2 regions of the Kineococcus mangrovi genome follow, and region 1 is predicted to be linked to the other one. Evidence: riboswitches for the same ligand, from Rfam matches in the RefSeq annotation. Region 1 holds a riboswitch; the other holds the start of a gene.
The links. A riboswitch is a leader RNA that binds a small molecule or an ion and turns the genes downstream of it on or off. The one in region 1 is predicted to bind S-adenosylmethionine.
Positions count from the first base shown of each region.

Region 2: linked by a shared signal. The riboswitch ahead of AB2L28_RS06145 (MetQ/NlpA family ABC transporter substrate-binding protein) and the one ahead of AB2L28_RS07235 (ABC transporter substrate-binding protein) in region 1 are both predicted to bind S-adenosylmethionine.

Region 1 covers NZ_JBGGTQ010000003.1:253,497-256,928, forward strand. The annotation lists gene AB2L28_RS07230 (carbohydrate ABC transporter permease) at 1-264, opposite strand, end outside; gene AB2L28_RS07235 (ABC transporter substrate-binding protein) at 261-1,640, opposite strand; SAM riboswitch class I at 1,881-1,971, opposite strand; partial or broken gene AB2L28_RS07240 (Rne/Rng family ribonuclease) at 2,360-3,432, shown strand, end outside.
Region 2 covers NZ_JBGGTQ010000003.1:5,031-8,462, forward strand. The annotation lists gene AB2L28_RS06135 (methionine ABC transporter permease) at 1-310, opposite strand, end outside; gene AB2L28_RS06140 (methionine ABC transporter ATP-binding protein) at 313-1,341, opposite strand; gene AB2L28_RS06145 (MetQ/NlpA family ABC transporter substrate-binding protein) at 1,338-2,288, opposite strand; SAM riboswitch class IV at 2,356-2,466, opposite strand; gene AB2L28_RS06150 (DUF1737 domain-containing protein) at 2,508-2,690, opposite strand; gene AB2L28_RS06155 (DUF7711 family protein) at 2,687-3,313, opposite strand; gene AB2L28_RS06160 (OsmC family protein) at 3,371-3,432, shown strand, end outside.

The sequences.
Region 1 (3,432 bases):
CTCCCAGGCGTCGACGAAGTTGTCCGTCCCGGTGAAGCGCTGCAGCGGCCGGGCCAGCGACGACTTCGTCACCGCGAGCGCGACGACGAACAGCGTGGGGTAGACGAGCATGAGGGCGAGCCCGGCCAGGCTGGGCGCCGCCAGCCAGGCCGGGACGTGCCCGGGGCGGTGGCGGCCGGGGACCGCGCGGCGGGTGCCGTCGGCGCGCGACCCCCGCCGCGGCCGCGGCAGCCCCGCACGGGTCCGTTCGTCGAGCTGCGTCATCCGAGCGTCTTCTCCCAGCTCTGCGCGGCCTCGTCGAGCGCGGCCTGCGGCGGGGTCTTCCCCTGGATCGCCAGCGCCAGCTGGTCGACGAGGTCCTGCAGCGCCTTGGGCGCCCCCTGCTGGCTCGGCCACGCCAGCGGCGTGCCGTCCAGGCCCTCGCGGATGACGTCGGTCGCCTTGCCGGCGGCCTGCGCGTAGGAGTCCGCGTCCAGCACGGACGTGCGGGCCGGGTCGATGCCGGACCCGGCGGTCGAGGCGAGCAGGAGGTTGTTCTCCCTGCTCGTCGCCCACTGCACGAACGCCGCGGCCGCGTCCTGCTGCTTCGACGCGCTGGAGACGCCGAGGCCGAAGCCGGCGTCCAGAGCCGTCCGCGGCGTCGTGTTCCTCCCCCCGACCGGCAGCGTCACGACGCCCCACTTGTCGACGATCTTGGAGCTCGACGGGTCCTGCGCCTTCAGGCCGAGGTCGGTCCAGGTGTCGAGCATGGCGCCCTGGCCCGACAGGAAGGCCGAGTTGGCCTGGTCGAAGCCCGTCTGCAGCGGCGTCGGCAGCGCCGAGGGGGACACGTCGATGAGGTGCTGCAGCGCCGCGAGACCCTCCTCGCCCGCGAAGGCCGGCCTGCCGTCGCCGTCCACCAGCGTCCCGCCGTACCCGGCGAGGCGGTTGATGAAGGAGCAACCCAGGATCATCGGGACCTGCTGGCCCTCGACGATGGCGCCGTAGACCGTCCCGCCGGAGTCCTTGGTGATCTTCTCGGCGGCCGCGTCGTACTCGTCCCACGTCGTCGGCGGCTCGACGCCGTACGTCTGGAAGACCTCGGCGTTGTAGTAGAGGACGTGCGTGTCACCGTCGAAGGGCAGGCCGTAGCGCTTGCCGTCGATGAGCGTGTAGGGGTCGTAGATCGACGGCAGGAAGTCGTCGGTGGCGATCTCGCCGTTGGCGCCGATCCACTCGGTGAGGTCGACGAGGGCGTCGGCCTCCACGAGCTCGCCGAGGCCGAAGTAGAAGTAGTCGAAGACGTCGAACTCGCCGTCCCCGCCCTGCACGTCGAGGATCTGCTTGCTCGTCAGCTGGTCGTAGGGGATCGCGGTGACCTGGAGCTCGCCGCCGAACTCGTCGGCGAACTTCTTGCCCAGCAGCTCGGTGAAGGCCAGCACGTGCGGCTGGTTGACCATCAGCTTGAGCGTCGTACCCGTGAGGTCGACGGCCTTCTGCGCGGCCAGGCCCGACGCCGCGGAGCCCTCGCCGCAGGCGGCGAGGCCACCGGTGGCGGCCAGGGCGCCGACGCCGAGGGCGCCCGACAGGACGCGACGGCGGCTGGCGAGGAGGCGGGCGGTGCTGGGCTGGGGCAGGTGGGTGCGACGGGGCGCGGACATGGCTGTGCTCCGGGAGTAGGCGGACGGGACGTCCGTCGGGGGGTGCGCGCGGACGGCGCGCTCGTGCGGGACGGGGTGTGACGTGGGGTGAGGACCCCGGGGGAGGTGGCGGCGGCCGGTCAGGCCGCGGGCGACGTCCTCCGGCACGTCGAGGAGCCCGGGCGACAGGCCATGGAGGCTGTGCGCGCGAGGTCGACGTGGTAGCGCCGGGTGAGCTGGGTGCAGCTGTCCACTACGAGTCCTCCATCGCCCCTGGCGGGAGCACCTGCCGCTCGCGCGGTGGTTGCTGTGGCGTCGTCGAGCCAGGTCTCTCGGCCACTCTGGATGGTGTTGCAGCGAGCGTAGCGGACGGCGGCGGCCGGTGGGGACGAGTCCGGCGGACGCGAGTGCGCAGGGTCCCCTCGGACGGGCTGTGCCACACTGAGGACGGCCGTGCGGTCCCTCACACCGGGCGCGCGGTCCGCCGTCGAGACCGTCGCCTGGTGCGTGGGTCCCGGGCAGCGCCGCGGTCTCGTGGAAGGACCTCGCAGGCGCCCCGGCCCGAGCCCCGGACGACGACCGTCGGTGGCTCCGGGGGGAGCACGCGCCGCGCGACCCCTCCGGTGCACCAGGACTTCCGTCGGGCGCGGGTCGACCCGCCCGGCGATTCCGACGAGGACGCCCGGGCGTCCGCGGGGACCAACCGGTGGAGCGGGCGCTGCGGGCCGTGCGGAGCACCCGTGACGAGCACACCTGACGACAACGCCACCACGACGCCGGAGGTGGCGCCGACGAGGCCCCGCCGCCGGCGAGCGGCCAGCCGGCCCGCGGGCCCCCCGGCCTCCGTGGAGGCGGCCGACCCGACCACTTCCGCCGACGCTCCGGGCGTTCCCGCGACCACCGGCGCCGGCGGGGCGGGTGACGTCCCGGCTCCCGCCGCCGCAGCCGTCGCCGAGCCCCCCTCCGAGCCCCCCGCCGAGCAGGCGCCGCCGGTCACCTCCGAGGACGCCCCGGCCCCGCGGCGACGTGCCCGCCGCGCCACCCGCAAGGTCACCACCCCCGAGGTCCCGGCCGCCGAGGTCACCACCCCCGAGGTCCCGGCTGCCGAGGCACCCGCGGCGGGCTCCGGCGCCGTCGCCGAACCGGTCGCCGAACCGGTCGCCGAACCGGCTCCGGCCCCCGCCCGCCGTCGCCGGGCCCGCAAGACCGCCGGCGCACCGGCTGCCGTCGAGACGCCCGCCGAGGCACCTCTCGAGGCGCCCACCGAGGCCGTCCAGGCCGGCGCCGGGACCGTGGCGGCCCCCGCCGTCGCGGCCGCCGAGGACGCCCCGGTCGAGGAGGCGCCGGTCCAGACCCCCGTCGAGCAGGAGGCGCCCGCCGCCCAGGACGCACCGTCCGAGGCCGACGACCTCATGGACGACCCGGTCCTGCTGCGCGCGGCCGGCTTCGCCCGCGGCACCCGCCGTGGCGGCACCGACGACCGGGAGGAGACCGCCGAGCGCGCCGCCGACGCCGCGGCCCGGGCGACCGCGCTGTTCTTCCAGGCCCCCGACGCCGAGACCCCGCCGCGTCGGCGCCGCGCCTCGGCCCCCGCGGGCCCGCCGCCGGGAGCCCGCCCCCTCGACGAGCACCGCGCGGGCGAGGCCGGTGACCGGGACGAGGGCGACGCCGAGGACGGCGCCGAGGACGGGTCCCCGCGCGACGGCGAGGTGCTGGACAGCCTGCGGGACCTGCGCCGTTCCCGCGGCACCCGGCGCCGGGACGCCGAGGACACCGACGAGGACACCGACGAGGACACCGACGAGGACACCGA
Region 2 (3,432 bases), 250 kb from region 1:
CGGCCAACGAGATCGCGAACGTCACCGCCGTCGTGCCGATCGTCGTCCCGACGGCCGCGATCTGCAGCGGGGTGATCGCGGCGAGGAAGATGATGAACGGGATGGGGCGCACCAGGTTCACGACGAACCCGATGAGCCCGAAGACGAACCGGTTGCCGAACAGGTTGCCCGGCCGCGTCGCGTACAGCGCCGTCCCGAGGACGAGCCCGATGACGCCGGAGGCGACGAGCGAGACGACCGCCATGAACAGCGTCTGCCAGATCGCGGTCCTGAACACGCCGAGGGTGTCGACGAACCCGCTGAAGTCCACGGTCAGACCTCCTCGACCACGTGGACCCCGGCGGACCGCAGCGCGGCCGAGGCCGCGTCGACCGCATCGGGGGTACCGGTCAGTTCGTAGGTGAGGGAACCGGCCCGCCGCTCGCGGACCTCCGAGACCCCGCCGTACACCAGTTCGGCGGTGGTCCCGTGGTCCCGGAAGACGGCGTCGATCCGTTGCTGAAGTCCCGGTTCGTCGGTGATGCGGACGCTCACGAGCCGGCCGGGGTGGTGGGTGCGCAGGCGCGCCAGCGTGTCCGCCGACGGGCGGTCGTGCGTGGCGCTGCGCACGAAACGCTGCGCCGCAGGGGTCTTCGGGTCCGAGAAGACGTCGTAGACGTCCCCGACCTCGACGACCCGGCCCTGTTCCATCACGACGACGCGGTCGGCGATCTGCCGCACGGCCTCCATCTCGTGGGTGATGACGACGATGGTGACGCCGAGTTCGGTGTTCACCCGGCGCAGCAGCGAGAGCACCTCGGTCGTCGTCTCGGGGTCCAGCGCGCTCGTCGCCTCGTCGCACAGCAGCAGCGGCGGGTTCGTCGCCAGCGCGCGGGCGATCCCGACGCGCTGCTTCTGCCCGCCCGACAACTGCTCGGGGTAGGCGTGGGCGCGGTCGAGCAACCCCACGAAGTCGAGGAGTTCGGCGGTGCGCCGGTCGCGCTCGTCCTTCGCGACCCCCGCGACCTTCAACGGGTAGCCGACGTTCCCGGCGACGGTCCGGGACCGGAACAGGTTGAACTGCTGGAAGATCATCCCGATGCGGGACCGGGCCGCGCGCAGTTCCCCCTCGGACAACCTCGTGAGGTCCTGCCCGGCGACGCGGACGCTGCCCGACGTGGGTCTCTCCAGCGCGTTGATGAGCCGGACCAGGGTGGACTTGCCCGCTCCCGAGTACCCGATGACGGCGAGGACCTCGCCCTCGGCGACCTCGAGGGAGACGCCGTCGACCGCCGTGACGGTCTTGCCGCCACGACGGTCGAAGGTCTTGCTGACGTCCGTCAGCGAGATGAGCGCGCTCACTTGCCCTTGGCGGCCTTCGCGTCGGCCTCGACCTCGGTCAGTTCCGCCTGCAGGTCGGCGGCCGGGGTGTCCTCGACGATCGCGGTCGGGTTGTCCTGCAGGAACACCTCCTGCACGGCCGGGTCGTGCCACAGCTGGGCCAGCTGCAGGTACGTCTCGTTCGTGGCGTCGGCCTTGCGGGCCGTGAAGATGTTGACGTACGGCGCCGCGGCGGCCGACTTCGCGTCGTCCTGGACGATGATGTCGTCGGTCGGCAGCTTCGCGGCCGTGGCGTAGTTGTTGTTGACGATCGCGGCGGCGACCGAACCGCTCTGCAGCGCGCTCGCGGTCTGGTCCGCGGACACGGGGACGACCTCGACCTTGCCGGACTCGATGTCGTTCGTCGTGGAGAACGCCGTGCCGCCGTCCTTCAGCGTCACCAGACCGGCCTCCTGCAGCACGAGCAGGCCACGGGCCTCGTTGATGGCGTCGTTGGGGATCGCGACCTTCGCGTCGGCGGGCAGTTCCGAGGCGGACTTCGCGGTGAGGGAGTACAGCGGCAGCGGGTAGACGGCGGTGGCCCCGATGGGTTGCAGGTCGTCACCGGCCTCGACGTTGTAGTTCGCCAGGTACTGGATGTGCTGGAACTGGTTGAGATCCAGCTCGCCCTGCTCCAGCGCCGGGTTCGGCAGGGTGTAGTCGGAGAAGTTGACGAGCTCGACGTCGACGTTCAGCTTCGACTTCGCGAGCTCGGTGTAGGTGCTCCAGTACGGCAGCGACTTGTCCGCGACACCGATCGTGACGGTCTGCGCCTCACCGCCGCCGCTCGCCGCGGTGGTGGCGGTGTCGTCCCGGGTGCTCAGGACGACGGCGACGACCACGACGATCACGACGGCGATCGCGGCGATGACGCCGACGAGGAGGCCGCGGCGCTTGGGCTTGTCGGGCAGGACGGGGGCGTTGGACACGCGATCACTCCGGGAGTCGTTCGGCGGGCGCGCGGCTCGCAGCACTCCGTGATCGACGGCGTCCGTTGATCCGCGCTTGCCGGACGGGGTCGTCCGGCCAGGTCCTCACCTGGGGCACCCCACCGCGGAGGAGGGTTGCCGGACAGCGAGCCAGGGCTTGTCGCTGTCACTCATGACCTGGGGGAACCCTAGCACCGGTGGTGCGGTGGCCGGCCGCCCTCAGGACCGGTGCACGTGGGGGAGCACGACGGCCTGCGCGGCGACCGTCCGCCCGTCGGTCGTGGTGAGCGAGGGGCCGCCGAACAGGACGTACCCGTCGGCGAGGGCGGCGCTGACCTTCTCGCAGAACGAGCGGTCGTCGGGGCCGGTCAGCAGGCGGTAGCTCAGCTTCTCCTCGCTCACCCGGGCAGGGTAGCCCGGGCCCGCTCCAGCGCGTCCTCGACCGCGAGCAGCCCCAGGGCCGCGTCGGCGAGGGCGTCGCCCCGCTTCTTCGGCGACCCCGGTGCCCAGCGCTTCTCGTCGTACTCGGTCGCGGTGCGGCGCAACGCCCCGCGGCTCACCCGCAGTTCGCGCTCCAGGCGCTCGACGAGCTCGGCGGGGGAGGGGGCCGGCGGGCGCAGCGACTCCCCGTCGCCCGCGCGCAGCTGCACGAGGACGTCGTGGTCCGGACCCTCCTCGGCCGTCCAGAACCGCACCGGGCGGTCGACGACGTGGTTCCACACGGGGGCCTGCGCGGACCGGAACCGCAGGACGACCGGTTTCGTCCCCAGCCCCGACGCCGCGAGCCAGTGCCCGGCCACGGGCGGCCGGGTGCCGGCCGCGCAGTCCTCCTCGGCCGCGCTCGTCACGAGCGCGACCCGCACGGCGTCGGCGTCCGGCAGCTCCTCGCGGCGGGGGCCGAGCAGGGGGCCGTGCACCCACGCCTCGGTGACCCGGAGCGTCACGATCCCGGCGGGCTGGCGGTGCACGTGCGCGCAGCGCTCGGCGACGTCCTCGAGGGTGCGCAGGGCGGTCGTCCACTTCACCGGACCCAGTGTGGTCGAGGTTGCGGGCCCGCCCGCCCCCGGGCCTAAGCTTCGCCGGTGGATTCGACCGAACTGAGGGCCCTGCAGAAGCCGTTGAAGGACTCCTACCGGGAGGATCC